DNA from 3 places in the Absicoccus intestinalis genome. Region 3 is predicted to be linked to each of the others. Evidence: riboswitches for the same ligand, from Rfam matches in the RefSeq annotation. Region 3 holds a riboswitch; each other region holds the start of a gene.
What was found. A riboswitch is a leader RNA that binds a small molecule or an ion and turns the genes downstream of it on or off. The one in region 3 is predicted to bind FMN.

Region 1 (5,021 bases), on a different contig from region 3:
TCACATTATCCGATAAAGTTCATTATTCTATTGATGGTCACCGAATGGATTATAAATGGCATTCGATCGTTGAGATAAAGGAAACTGATGATTTATTGATCCTATGCTATCCAAGTGAAATGATACCTTTGAAAAAAGAGGGGATAAAAAATGTTACTTTGGATGAGACTCGAGAATATATTCGAGATCACATTGCACTCGATAAAGCAGTATACGAAGAAAAGAAAAAAAAGAAAAAATCGATAAAACAAACACCAAAACAAAGACTTGTAGAGTGAATAGAAAGGGGTAAATATGCAGATTGATGTAAATAAGATCAAAGGATTGTGTGATCCTGAAAAGGATCAAAAGATCTATGTTGATGATTTGATCATTGAAAAAGGGGCAATCAATAAATTGCCACAGGTATTAAGTGAAAAATATCCACAGTATAAGAACATTGTCATGATTTGTGATAAAAACACATATGAAGCCGCTGGTAAAAAAGTTGAACAACTTTTACCGAGTGTTCATACGATTATTTTGGATCCAACAAACTTGCATGCCGATGAACATGGAGTTGGATTGGCCGAAGAAGGCTTAAAACAATATCCAGATGTTGATTTCATGATTGCGTGCGGATCCGGTACGATCCATGATATCACTCGGTATCATGCTTATCATAAGAAAATCAATTTTTTATCCATTCCAACGGCCGCTTCTGTAGACGGCTTTGTATCTACCATGGCAGCCATGACTTGGAAAGGGATGAAAAAGACATTCACAGCGGTCAGTCCTATTTTTGTATTAGCCGATAGTGAAATCTTTGCGAATGCACCCAAACGATTAACGGCAAGCGGAGTAGGGGACTTATTAGGCAAATATACGGCTTTGTGTGATTGGCGGATTGCTTCAGCCGTAACGGGAGAATATATCAGCTGGCCAATTGTAAACTGGGAATACGATATTTTGAAAGATCTGGTCAATAACCTGGATGGTATTGGATCAGGGGATTTATCAGCATATGAAAACTTAATGTACGGATTATTGCTTTCTGGCCTGGCCATGCAGATCATGACCTATTCCCGTCCTGCTTCTGGATGTGAGCATCATTGCTCTCATTTATGGGAAGAAGCAGCTATCAATGAACCAATTGATTATCTACATGGAGAAAAGGTTGGTGTTGGTCTATGCATCACTTCGGCTGTCTATAAAAAAGCATTAGAGAAATTAAAAGAAGGCAACTATACAGTAAAAGAACGTATGGATGTGGAAGTTGATTTCATTAAGGAATATTTCAAAAATCCTGTTCTTCAAGCAGAAATCTTAAAAGAAAATGAAGACAATGTAATGGCAGGAATCACTGGTCAGCAATTGAAAGACCATGAAGCTGATATCATAAAAATATTGGAAGATCTGCCAAGTGCGGAACAAGAAATTCGTTGGTTAAAAGATGTGCATGGATTGACAACATTGCCTGAAATTGGCCTGGATGAAAGTCTTCGCTCATTGACATTGAAATTAAGTCCATATGTACGTCATCGTCTAACCTTTATGCGTTTGTTGAAATTCTATAGTTTCTACGATGAAATTATTGCCTAGCCTATGTTGAATTAATAATCATTTAGGTATGAATGGAGTAGAAAATCAAGAATTTATATGAAATGAATGAACTGTTTGTTAGACTATATGTCGAAATAACATGGATGTAAAGACAGTTATTAAAATGATATCGGCAGTTCAGTATTGACTAATTTTCTATGATTTTAAGTCCACTCTAGTTTTAGGATGAGTGAGAGTGACTAGAAAGAGAGCGAGGTTATTATCTTTGCGTATATTTTGCTATGAGAATGGAGAAAAAAACATGAATAGGATACATGCTGCCATATTTGATTTAGATGGATTGTTGATTGATACACAACGAATTTATCAGTCTGCACTTGAAGATACGGGAAAAGCATATGATATTTCATTGACAAGATCTTTAACAGATACCTTTGCAGGGGCAAGTCCTGATCATATTGCGAGTATTATGTTTTCACGGTTTTCTATTGATGGGATCGCATTTATGAAAGATGTCATGAATGCGGTGATCGATCGAGAAGCAAATGATTTAGTGTTAAAACCTGGGGTCAAAGAAATTCTTTCCTATTTTGAATCAATTTCGATTCCTATGGCAGTTGCTTCGGGTTCACCTTGTTCATTGATTGAACGAAACTTAAAACTGGTGGATATTGATGAATATTTTTCAGTCATTGTCAGTACACAAGAAGTCGCACATGGAAAACCATCACCGGATGTTTTTTGGGAAGCAGCCCATCGATTGCAGGTAGAGCCCAAATATTGCCTGGTCTTTGAAGATGCGATCAATGGTGTGAAAGCCGGTCTTCGTGGTGGCTTTCCGACCATCATGATTCCAGATCTTGTACAACCAGATCCAGAATGGAAAACGTCCTTATATGGTGTATTTGATACATTAGGTCAAGCTATGGTCAAAATAAAAAGCATGATGGAATGATGCAGTTCCATCATGCTTACAATGAAGTTGAATCATTGGAGAATACTATTTTTCATGAAAAATAAATTGAATACGGTTATAGATCAAAATCATGATCACACCATTAAGGATCCCTTTGATTAAAGTGAATGGCACATTGAAGATCAATAGAGCTTGGCCAATACTTTTGATGGATGGGATCAATAATTGATACATTTGTAAGATGGCAACTTCAGGAAAGCCTAATACATTATAATATAATGGATAAATGATCCAATAATTGATGGGCCAACTGATCAGTGCCATGGCAACAGCACCCAATGCACTTGCTTTGAAGACACCAGATTTGGTTGGATTTTTTTGAAATACATAGCCAGCTACAGCTGCAAACGTAGCACCTAAAAGGAAATTGGATAATTCACCCACAAAACCAGACTGACTCACTGCCATATGAATGATGTTTTTGATCAAAGCAATCAATACACCAGTGAATGGACCATAGGCAAAAGCACCAATCAATTCTGGTAAATCAGAAAAATCCAATTTAATGAAACTAGGCATGATTGGAATTGAAATTTCAATATACTGCAAGATGATCGCAATTCCAATCAACATGCCACATCGTGTGACTTTCTTTGTTCGGTTATTAACTTCCATTTCTTTACTCCCTTTCTTGCATCTTTGAAACAAAAAAATGGTGTACCACAAGGGGCACACCATGAAAAACATCTGTTTCTGTCTTTTCCCATCCGGACTCTAACCGTCGGTACTGGAATTTCACCAGTTCAGCCTCATATGAGGGTCATGGACTTTACCATCGGTAGGGAATTTCACCCTGCCCCAAAGACGTTATTGATTTGTTACAAATACACCTTATATCAATTTTCTCGTTTAGTCAAGATATAAGACAATCTCATTTTGTGCTAAGCTCTTCTTCAAATCAATGACACGTTGATTTTCCGATCCACGAAAAGCTAACTGAATGTTCTTTTTTTCTTCTACGAAAGGACCATCGACCAGCACATCAATATAAGACAACAATTCATCAGTCATAGGACCATGACGACGACCTCCATCCAATAGATCTTGATCTAAAATAAAGCCGGTCCAAGCCCAAATATCTTTCTTCGGATAAAGTTCCTTGGCTTTCTTACAAAGTTGGACCAATTCTTCTTGATTTGAAAATTCAAAGGGATCACCACCTAAAAGGGACAAGCCTTTACAGAAATCGTTTTTCAAAAAATCAAGAATTTCCGCTTCAGTTTCTTTGGTGTAGGGCTTTCCATAGGCAAAATCCCATGTTTCGGGTTGGAAACAATTTTTACAATGATTCGTACAACCCGATACAAATAAACTAATACGAACACCTTCGCCATTCGCAATATCATATTTTTTTATATTTCCATAATTCATACGTCATTCCTTCTTTTCTGATTATATGATACATGCAAAGATAAAATACATCTACTTTGATATATTATGCACAAGATAATTGAAAAAACATTGTAAGCAAAAAAGATATGTGAGAAAATATTTTCATGTTTCGAATACTAACACAAATATCCAATATTCTATGGGGCACACCCATGACCATCGTTCTCATTGGAACCGGTATTTATTTATCCATTCGCTTTGGCTTCCGCTATAACTTTCGTAAAATCAAGTTTCATTTTCAAAATACCTTTGGCAAAATGTTTCAACCAGGCCAAGGAACCGGGAGCGTATCCGGATTTGCAGCGGCTTGTACGGCCATGGCCAACACGATTGGTGTTGGTAATATTGGCGGTGTAGCTTCGGCTTTGGTTTCTGGTGGACCAGGCGCTATCTTTTGGATGTGGATCTCAGGGCTATTCGGCATGTCGACCAAAGCCTGTGAAATTATTTTAGGCCAACGATATCGTGTGAAATACAATAAATCCATGGATGAATATATGTGTGATCGTTCATTTGTGATGCGCAATGCTTTGGGCTGGAAAACCGGAGCTGTTATTTTAGCATTTGCTTGTTTTATCCTAGGACCTTGGACATGTTGCGTACAAACGGAAGCAGTCACGAGTTCACTCAAAGAAGGTTTTCAAATAGCACCGATTTTGTCGGTTTCCGTTTTAGGTTTGACTTGCTTTTTGACTATCTTTGGTGGGCTGAAACGAATATCCTCGGTCATGGAAAAGGTGGTTCCATTTATGGCACTGGTATATATTTTAGGTGGGTTAGGAATCTTGATCATGCATATTACCATTGTTCCACAAGCCTTCTTGTTGATTTTTAAATCGGCATTTACACCCATGGCTGGAATTGGTGGCTTTGCTGGAGCTACAGTGCGTGATGCAATTCGCTATGGAGTTGCACGAGGTCTTTACTCCAATGATGCCGGAACCGGCTATGGCATGATTGCCCATGCCAGTGCAAAAACGGATCATCCAGTACGACAGTCTAGCTGGGGATGGGGCGAAGTTTTCTTAGACACGATCGTGGTTTGTTCGGTAACAGCCTTATCGTTGATACTGACGAATGTATATATTGATTATCCCAATATATCAAGTGC
Region 2 (5,021 bases), on a different contig from region 3:
GAATTCTGGAATGCCATAGCGCATGATGCCACCAATCTTATCCCGACTTTCAAATAAAGTGACCTTATACCCACGAGATGCTAAGATCATGGAAATCGTGATGCCGGCTGGTCCTGCGCCAATGACCGCTGCCTTCATGCCATTATACGGTTTTTGGGGAATTTGGACCCGCTCCAATGCCGAATCCGAAATATAATTTTCAATCGATGAAATATGAACCGGCTCTCCTTTGATGCCAAGCACACAATGCCCTTCACATTGTGAAGCATGATCACAAACCAACGAACAAACAACCGATAAAGGATTATTCTCAAATAACATTTGCGCGGCTTCTTCAACCTGACTCTCTTTAAACAAACGAATCATCTTGGGAACGTTTGTATGAATCGGACATCCCTGCTGACATCGAGGTATCTTACATTGCAGACACCGATTGGCTTCTTCAACTACATGTATTGCCATAAAATTCCTCCTACACTTCTACTTTTAGAGTACTATCAACATCTCTATATCACAAGCTTGCCATATCGATTCCTGCCAAACGACCTAACGTCTGAGCCATGCTGATGCTCTGCCCTGGAATCGAAGTCGTATACTGCAAGCCAAAACGACCCCCGCAACAATTGCCCGACGCATACAAACCAGGAATGGGTTCAAAATTCGCATCCAATACATTTTGATAGGCATCCGTCAAAAGGCCACTGACCGTCACCAATAATTTCATGGATTGTCCAAATGGCTTATGCGAATCTTTATATTGTCCACTCGCATAAAAAGGTGGTTTTTGGATGGGATGCATCAAAAAGGCTTCCTTGCCAAAATCTTCATCTTTACCCAACGCACACAATTGATCATAACGCGCTACGGCCTGGATCATATGTTGTTGATCTTCAATTTGTGGATATATCGTAGCTGCCAAGTCCTCGATCGTATCGGCACACGCAAACGGCCGTACATCCCCAGCCACATCCGTATGGAAGATCATCTCTCCTTTGTGTTTTTGCGCTCGATCCATCAGATCCACCAGATCCTGGACCCGATTCGAATCGGTATAATCAAACGAAGCATGACAGGCTGCCTGATAGGTTGTTTCCGCCAAAATATTCGAATCAAAGATTCCCCACAATAAACCATTGGGCTGTTTTGCACCCGGAATGGCCGCTAATACATGGGTGCCAAATCCTTCATTGGAATAGCGTTGCCCATGGGTATTCAAACGCAACGTCGCCGTCGAACCAATCGTATCAAAGCCAGGAAAGGAATAATTTCCACCCATACCGGCATGCGAACGAGGCTCCAAACGACCACCGGCCCAGACGCCCATACAGATGCCATCCCCATTCCATCCATGCCCACAAAAATCTCCCTCATCCACAAGATCCGCCATTTCCGTCAACAGATCTTCGCACATTTGGCGGTTCTTACTATAATCCCCCGCACTTAACAGAACGCCTTTTTTGGCCTTAAGACGAATGTAAGTATGATTGGCTGTTTCACATAAGACCGCACACACACGATGATTAGTTTTTTCCAGCTGCAAAGCCTTGGTTTCAAACAAAAACTGGGCCCCTTGTTCTTTCGCAATCTGTTGATTTTCTTTCATCACTTTACGCATCAAAGCCATGCTGAAATGTGGTGTACCCGTCCAAGAACGAAGATGATCTTGTGCAAGGGGCATATGTTTCGATGGCGGTGTCATCATGGGATGAATGCTCTTTTTTTCCGTTTGGTTTAAAGGCTCAATCAGCCAATCAAACGTTTCCCCACAATGTTGGGCATATCGACGAATCAAAGCCACATTGGAACGATTATTTGTACGTAATTGCCAATCCTTCACAAATGTATCAATATCGACTTCCGGTACGCCTTGCTCCTTTTGCCATTGAGAATTCATATAGCCCCACTCCCCAATGCCTAAGATCCATTGGGATGCATCCTTTTGTTGCTCCACCACAATAACAGAAGCGCCGGCTTCCGCTGCAGATCGTGCCGCACATGTACCCGCATGCCCTGCACCCAAAACGATCACATCCGCTTCTTGTTCTTGTACGATCTTCTCTTTTGGAATCGGTGCAGGTGGCAAAGCCCATTCAAACTTAGGCATGCTTTCGCTCCAAAAACGTAGGATCTGGCTCCATGCCAATCATGGTACGCAACACATTTCCGACTTTTTTATACAACAGATACGTACAGAAAGAGGTCACTCCATGTTTGATCAAATTGAATGGCAAGATGCCCAAGATCATCAAGCTCCAATAATTATGCACCAAAGGATTGGTCATCGATCCCATGGAAACAATCGTATCCATCGAAAGACCAAACATCTTCATATACATAGGAAAGGCCACCCATCCATTTAAGAAAATGGCTAAGATGCTTACCCCTATCGTGGAAATCGTTAAAGCAAGGATGGCTCCTTTCTTGGTATGGATCTTGCGATAGATCAAAGCCGCTGGCAAGACAAAGCCAATCGATCCCACGATATTCATGGCCTCGCCCACAAAAGCCGTCGTGGTGCCATTGATCATAAGATGCAAAAGATTTTTGATCAAGACGACAAGGCATCCAGCCCCTGGTCCTAAAAAGAACCCGGCAAACAAGGCTGGCAATTCCGAAATGTCAAAGGTTAAAAATGTCGGTACCAAAGGCAAAGGAAATGTAAATGCCATCAAGATGGCGGCCAAAGCACTCAATAAGGCGATCAAAGTGAATTTGTAGATTTGTGTTTTCTTCATGTTGTCCTCCTACTTTCGGGCCAACAAAAAAGCCCGAAGATCTACCTTCTCCGGGACGAATACTAAAAAAATTCTTCTCTCATCCGGACTCATGTTTTCACAAATACCGTCGGTACCGGAATTACACCGGTTCATGCTTGCGCTCGCGGACTATACCGCCGGTGGGGAATCACACCCCGCCCTGAAGAAATCTATGCTCATATTGTAACATACAAATTAGGACAATACAACTTTATAGACGAATTCATCGATATGGGTAATGCCCATTTTCAACAACATCTGCTTGGAACGATTCACATCTTCAGCTGTATTATAGTTTGGAATATGTGGGACACGGACCACCAAGCGATCTTGATACCCTTGTGCTACTACGAATTTAAGATTACGAATCACTAATGAATTTGTCATACCCGTATACGCCAAGTAGATATCGGGATTCATATCTTTGATGTCGACATACCAAAAGGATACAAATGGCAACAAGAGTGCAACGGCTTCGGTTTTTACATGGAAAGAGGTTTCAATCCCAATATCCCAATGTGGATACATCGTATGGACAGCCTTGATAAAATCAGCTTCCAAAAGAGGTTCACCCCCACCAAACGTAATACCACCACCACTAACATCCTGATAGACACGATCTTTTTTTAAATGATCCGTTAATTCTTTGACACTGATCATTTCAGTAACCGGCAAGATATTGACTGTTGCCTTGTTCAAACAATAAGCACAATGCATCTCACATCGATCAAAGAGCACCAAAGATCGAATGCCAGGTCCATCGATATCTTCGCGAAAACGCATGATTCCTGTGATGCGGGCATAGGGATTCGGTGCCCTTTGTGGTTGTTCCTCGGGATTTCGATCCACCAATGCATAAGCCATTTGTTCACAATATGGACATGGCCCTGTACAAATCTGTCGATGCGTACATTCCTTCTCTTTGGCCCATCCCCGTATCCAATGTTTATGTACATATGCTCTTCGTAATTTTCTGAATCGATCACAACATTGATCCGGTTGCTCCCATCGTGGAATCACTTCATGCAAATCATGATGCTCCTTTACCGCATTACATGCCGCCGTTACATCCACCTTATATTCCTTATATCCATCCTGATAAAACCAGATATGGTCCCGATCCGAATGATAAAGAGAAAAATGGATACTATTGACATCCTGCATCATCTGTTCGATCAAAAGCTGTCGTGCCGTCCTTCTATCTGTTTCACCATTTCCTGCTTCTATTAAATCTTTTTCATTGTATATATGGATGGAATCCACTTCAAAATAATAGGGGAAAATACGCGCCATGCCATCGGTAACGCCCTCACGCACATCATAATTGCCCAAAGCACAAACATGAAAATGATAAGGAAACTGTTTCTTATATTCACGAAACAGATCATAGAAACGAAGTTGTGCATCGATATCTTCGATCAAAAAAACAACATCATCCTCTTCTTGTATCTGTTCAAATATTTCCTTTGTATGCTGCTTAAAATACGATTCAATAGAAGATGAAAGATCAAAATCATAGTATCTACCACATTGAAAAAAATCTTCTTCTATTTTCTTGTTTTCATACGAAGTAAAAAGCCCTTTTTTAAAAGCTTTCATTCGTCCATAGCTTCCCAACAAAGAATACACATCTACCTTTGACACATCCAAACGATCGATCAAATTATCAAAATGAAAATAATCATCCAAATAATAGAATACCTTTGTTTTACGTGCTGTCATTTGAACCACCCACTTATCCAACTACACCTTATCATAGGATTTGTCCAATTTTAAAGACACCAAAAAAGCCTTAGTCGGTATCCAAATAAACTAAGGCTTCCTTTAAATTTTTACAGGTCATCCATGCTCTTTCTTTATCTTGTGTCGTTGGTTCTATCAAATCGGCAACATGGATCACAGGAATATTGGCACGATATGCCGCTTCTACCCCAATCGATGAATCTTCAATGACCAATGCTTGATCGGGTTCTAGATGAAAGTGTTCCAACATTTTCTGATAGATTTCTGGATGTGGTTTTTTATGTTCGATCTCATTGCCACACAGCACATAATCGATGGGTTCCCATAAATTCGCTTTCTTTAAACGATACTCTGTTTCTTGTCGATGCGTACTGGTCGCGACTCCCAGCTGTAGGCCCTGTTTTTTGACCCATTGAAAAAAATCATGACTTCCGACTTTGACAGGCACCGTTTCATCAATGGTTCGATTGGCCAACTGCCGCCATTCTGAAACAAACACATCACGAATAGAAGGATCCAACA
Region 3 (5,021 bases):
TTCTTGATTCCCACTATGATTTCGATCACCTTCCTTTTGACTATCTTTCGAAAGCGCCTAGAAAGCGAGGAAACCCATGACTGATTCACATACCTTACTTTTGATCATTATCATGGCTATTGTGACCATTTTTTTACGCTTTTGCCCTTTTCTTGTTTTTGGCAATAAAAAAGAAACCCCAACATATATAACCTATTTGGCATCGGTATTACCTTACGCCATCATGGGTATGTTGGTGGTTTATTGTCTTCGTAATATTCAATGGGTAGAAACGCCTCATGGCTTACCCGAGTGCATCGCAACGCTCGTTGTCGTTGGCTCCTATGTTTGGAAACGAAATACTCTATTGAGCATTGCCGGGGGAACCATTTTATACATGTTTTTGGTTCAAGTGATCTTTTAATGTTTTTGCCAAAAAGAAATCGCTTTTTCAAGCCATCCTTGGGCAACCGTACCTTCACCCAAACCAAAGCCATGCGATAAACCAGGAAATATATCGATTTGCGCATCGGTTCCATTCGCTTTGATCTTTTGAATACGTCGAGTCATCGCTTGATACGATGCGATCCAATCATTGGTGCCAACACAAGCAGCCATTCTTACGCCAGCTGAACCACCCCATAATGAATAATTTGCCATCGGAATCCCCAATTCCTTTTGATGAGTAAATAAAAAGGCGATGGCACAAGCCAAGTCTTCACAAGCTGTTTGTGCCCCGGGACGATAAATCAACGCAAACGCATTGTATCCTTTTTTTGATAATTCCAAAGCAACGGGAAAACTATCTTACATCGCTCCTACATACGCAAACCTGCATTCACAATAGCGGTTGGTACCTTTTCTTTTCCTGGAAAGAAAAAGAGACCCGTATTGCGCTTTCTTACATCCCTCTGCTTTTCTTCTTCTGAATAGATATCATAAAAAATGGTGTAGCCATTTTCTTTCTGATCATGTAAAAACTGTACGATCTCTACGGTTTTATCTGGATTGATATTGTTGTACCAAGTCAAGCTAAGATCACCTAGGGTACTACCATTCATATATCCTGGATCGACAGGAAATAATAACTGACCATAGTTCTCAAAAAGGGAATCTTCTATTACATCCCGGATTGGTGTTTGTTTTGTATACATTCCATCACTTCCCTACTTCATTCTATGGATTCCTGTTCTTTTGTACAATATCGAATACCTATGGCACCATACATCTATTGAATACTAAAAAAGAGCTGTATCAGCTCTACTCTTGATCAAATAATGCCGTCGAATAATACCGTTCGGCTGTATCAAGAAGAATGGTCACGACCGTTTTTCCTTTTCCTAATTTTTTGGCTAATTTCAATGCAGCCGCTACATTGGTCCCACTGGAAATGCCACAAAGAAGACCTTCTTTACAAGCAAGCTGTTTAGCCGTTTGTATGGCTTCTTCATCGGAAATGATACAAATATGTGAATAAATGTCTTGATCCAAAATCGGTGGGATCAAACCATCACCAATCCCCATTTGTAGATGTGTACCCACTGGCTTACCCGAAAGAATGGCTGCTTTTTCTGGTTCGACCACCCAAATTTCAATATTTGGATTTTTGGCTTTTAATACTTCACCAACACCAGTGATCGTACCACCAGTACCAATACCGGAACAGAACCCATCAATCGGACCATCCACTTGTTCTAAGATTTCTTGTGCGGTATAGGTTTTATGTGCCAAAATATTATTTTCATTCTCAAATTGTTGGGGTACAAATACACGTGGATCTTCCTTGGCCATTGTATTGGCTTTAGTGACACAAGCTTGAATGCAATCGCCAATATTGCCAGCATCATGCATTAAAATCACTTCGGCTCCGTATTGTTTGACCAATTTTCGTCGTTCTTCACTGACAGAATCGGGCATGATGATGATCGTCTTATATCCTTTCACAGCAGCTACCAAAGCCAATCCCACGCCTTGATTGCCTGAGGTTGGCTCAACAATGATGGTATCTTTATGGATCTTTCCTTGTTTTTCAGCCTGTTCGATCATCGTCAATGCCGTTCTTGTCTTGATGGACCCACCAATATTCACACCTTCAAATTTCACCAATACTTGCGCATCTTCTTCATTTGTCAATCGTTGTAAACGAATCATCGGTGTATGCCCCACCGCTTCTAAAACTGTATGATAAATCATGTATTTACTTCCTCTATGTACAAGTTTTAGTATAGTACAGTCTACTTTTCATAAACATCCAATGCTTCAAATAAAGCATGTGGCAGACCTCGAGGTCCACGGATAGCATATACGCCAAATTCATTCTTTAATCGAGAAAAAGAAAATGCTTCAGGTGGATATCTTTTTAATAATCGTATTTTCATCAATGCGGATATGTTTAAATTCTTATCTTTATACAGATAAGGAATATGCGTTTGGATTACTTGGCATTCATAAAGGATGGCGGATATAGGTGCACCCACATACATAAACACAAGATCACCAACTTGGATGCCGCGTCCTTGTTTCCAATCGATTGTTTGAACATCATCAAAAGCATGTTCGATATCATAGTATTTCGGATTGGCTGGTATGATCCATTCTTTCAATCCACGTTTTTTTGATTTCTTGGATTTTGAGCCAGCCACACGATAACTTTCATCAATCCAACGATATATATCTTCTAAGTCAATGGTGCCATCCAATTGAATCGATAGCCAATTTCCTTTCTGATGATTTCGATCATAGCCTGGCTCATCCACCATGATATCCACTAAAAAAGGATCACTGACCTTCACATCCAAAATGTCTTCTTCCGTCCCATAAAGACCGAGTTGTTTACTCGGTACACGCAATATCCGTGCAAAACAAGCATGATTGTCTTGGCGGTTCCATACTGGATCGGTTGGTGCATTCACAAAAGGATAGTCTGGATCAATGCCATATTGTTTTTGTATATACTGGATGATTGCTTCTTTCATTGTTATCCTCGTTTATTGAAATATATCATAAATCGTCCATTTTTCCTATTCATCTGTTTTTTATATACGAACAAATTTCCGGTTGACACAAATAAAAATTATGATATGGTTGTAACAGATAAAAGAATTCTTCGGGGTTGGGTGAAATTCCCTATCGGCGGTAGAGTCCGCGAGCCGTACGGCATGATCTGGTGCAATTCCAGAACCGACAGTATAGTCTGGATGGTAGAAGAAAGATGCTTTTTTATATGCATGCATACCAGTACCCGAACGGTGCTGGTTTTTTCTTTTTCGAAGATCCTTTTGTCCAAAAGAAAAAGGAGACGTATGATGAAAAATTGGAATGTGAAAAAATTAGTATTTACTGCGATGTTGACTGCCGTTGCCGGCGTTTTGATGTCATTGGAAATCTCTGTGCCATTGATGCCGGTATTCTACAAAATTGACTTTTCGGATGTACCAACTGTCATTGCTTTATTTACGATGGGACCATTATCGGCAACCATGGTCGAAATCATCAAGATTCTCATCAAAGTATTGACCGTAGGTACAAATACAGCTTATGTCGGTGAATTGGCCAATGTGCTTGGTGTTGCCGTTTTTGTGATCCCAACATGGATCGTTTATACCAAGATGGGAAAAACCAATAAAGCCATTTTTGCTTCTTTGGTCATTGGCGTATTGGTTCGAACGGCTTGGGCATGTTTCTGTAACGCGTATATCACTTTGCCTCTCTATGCGAAAGCGATGAGCATGAATTTAAACGATGTGATCAAAGCGGTTAGCTTTGCGAATGGCAATATTACCAATCTTCGTAGTTTTATCATGTTGGCAACCATTCCATTCAATATCATTAAGATCTCATTGAATTATATTATTGGCTATGTCGTTTATGATCATGTTGTCTTGAAACATACCGCCTTCAAAGTAGAAAGACATACCGCATGAAACAGTATTATGCGAATGGAACACGATTGGAAATGGAACAAATCAACAAAGAAGAAGCCATCGTCCTTATTCCATTGGGTGCTTTGGAACAACATGGTAATCAAGCCCCTTTGGGAACCGATTACTTCATTGCCAACACCATGGCACAACGTATCTTTGATCAATTCGAAGATACCTTTCCCCTTCTTGTTTTTCCAACCATACCCATTGGATTAAGTACTGAACATAAGCATTTTTGTGGTTCGATCACCTATAAACCCATGACCTACTATGCGATGTTGTATGATATTTGTGCAAGCTTAGCCCATCATGGTTTTCAAAAAGTCGTCTTGTTGGTGTGTCATGGTGGTAATGCCCCTACAGCTCAAATGATATCAAGAGAAATTCGCTCCGATTTTGGGATGAATGTCTTTGTCTTGCAGTCCGGTGCTTTTGATGATCCACGCGTGCAAGCAACCATATCGAAAGGAAATACGTTTGATTTTCATGGCGGTGAAATGGAAACGTCCATGGTCATGGCTATCGATGAAAACTTGGTTCATTTAGAAACCTGCGAAAAAGGGCATATAAAAAATCAAGCATTCGAAACCCATCTATCTTGGCTAGGGGAAGACTTTGTCACAGAGGATGGAAAGCCCATTGGTATCGGTGGTGATCCAAGCGGAGCAACCAAAGAAAAAGGCGAAATCATCTTCCAAGTTTCCGTAGAACATCTAATTGATGCTTTAAGACAAATTCGCCAATTTCATTAAGCCACAATTTGTGGTTTTTTTATTTTCTTCGATATGTCTTGGCATAGACAAAAACAATCGCAAAAAGAGATAACACAAAGAGAATGCCAATATAAGAAAGAGACTGATTCATCGAAATCTCATGATCAAACATTGTTGCTTGAAAAGAAAATACGTTCTTTATTTCTTTCACAAATAGATTTCCTCCGAGGATTGACTTTTTTATATGAGTCAAGAACCCTTTGGTCAATAAATTACGCATCATCACCGTAATATGTGTGGCCGGCAAAAGATTACAGACCGTTTGGATCGACTTGGAAAATTGCGACAAGGGAATATAGGCACCAATCACAAAGCCACAACCTGCTGATAATAAGCCATAAAAAGC

Region 1: linked by a shared signal. The riboswitch ahead of MOZ64_RS10840 (ECF transporter S component) and the one ahead of MOZ64_RS04370 (ECF transporter S component) in region 3 are both predicted to bind FMN.
Region 2: linked by a shared signal. The riboswitch ahead of MOZ64_RS00640 (ECF transporter S component) and the one ahead of MOZ64_RS04370 (ECF transporter S component) in region 3 are both predicted to bind FMN.

Annotation. Positions count from the first base shown of each region.
Region 1 is NZ_JALBUS010000024.1:10,894-15,914, reverse strand. Features, by position in the region: gene MOZ64_RS10855 (hypothetical protein) at 1-278, shown strand, start outside; gene MOZ64_RS10850 (sn-glycerol-1-phosphate dehydrogenase) at 295-1,581, shown strand; gene MOZ64_RS10845 (HAD family hydrolase) at 1,844-2,497, shown strand; gene MOZ64_RS10840 (ECF transporter S component) at 2,543-3,133, opposite strand; FMN riboswitch at 3,210-3,328, opposite strand; gene nrdG (anaerobic ribonucleoside-triphosphate reductase activating protein) at 3,368-3,889, opposite strand; gene MOZ64_RS10830 (alanine/glycine:cation symporter family protein) at 4,015-5,021, shown strand, end outside.
Region 2 is NZ_JALBUS010000001.1:125,324-130,344, forward strand. Features, by position in the region: gene MOZ64_RS00630 (NAD(P)-dependent oxidoreductase) at 1-462, opposite strand, end outside; gene MOZ64_RS00635 (FAD-dependent oxidoreductase) at 512-2,104, opposite strand; gene MOZ64_RS00640 (ECF transporter S component) at 2,097-2,735, opposite strand; FMN riboswitch at 2,803-2,928, opposite strand; gene MOZ64_RS00645 (4Fe-4S cluster-binding domain-containing protein) at 2,952-4,478, opposite strand; gene MOZ64_RS00650 (HAD family hydrolase) at 4,549-5,021, opposite strand, start outside.
Region 3 is NZ_JALBUS010000005.1:22,274-27,294, forward strand. Features, by position in the region: gene MOZ64_RS04340 (AzlC family ABC transporter permease) at 1-84, shown strand, start outside; gene MOZ64_RS04345 (branched-chain amino acid transporter permease) at 77-403, shown strand; gene MOZ64_RS04350 (alpha/beta hydrolase) at 400-768, opposite strand; gene MOZ64_RS04355 (hypothetical protein) at 798-1,133, opposite strand; gene cysK (cysteine synthase A) at 1,240-2,172, opposite strand; gene MOZ64_RS04365 (MmcQ/YjbR family DNA-binding protein) at 2,214-2,954, opposite strand; FMN riboswitch at 3,078-3,192, shown strand; gene MOZ64_RS04370 (ECF transporter S component) at 3,285-3,902, shown strand; gene MOZ64_RS04375 (creatininase family protein) at 3,899-4,654, shown strand; gene MOZ64_RS04380 (ABC transporter permease) at 4,674-5,021, opposite strand, start outside.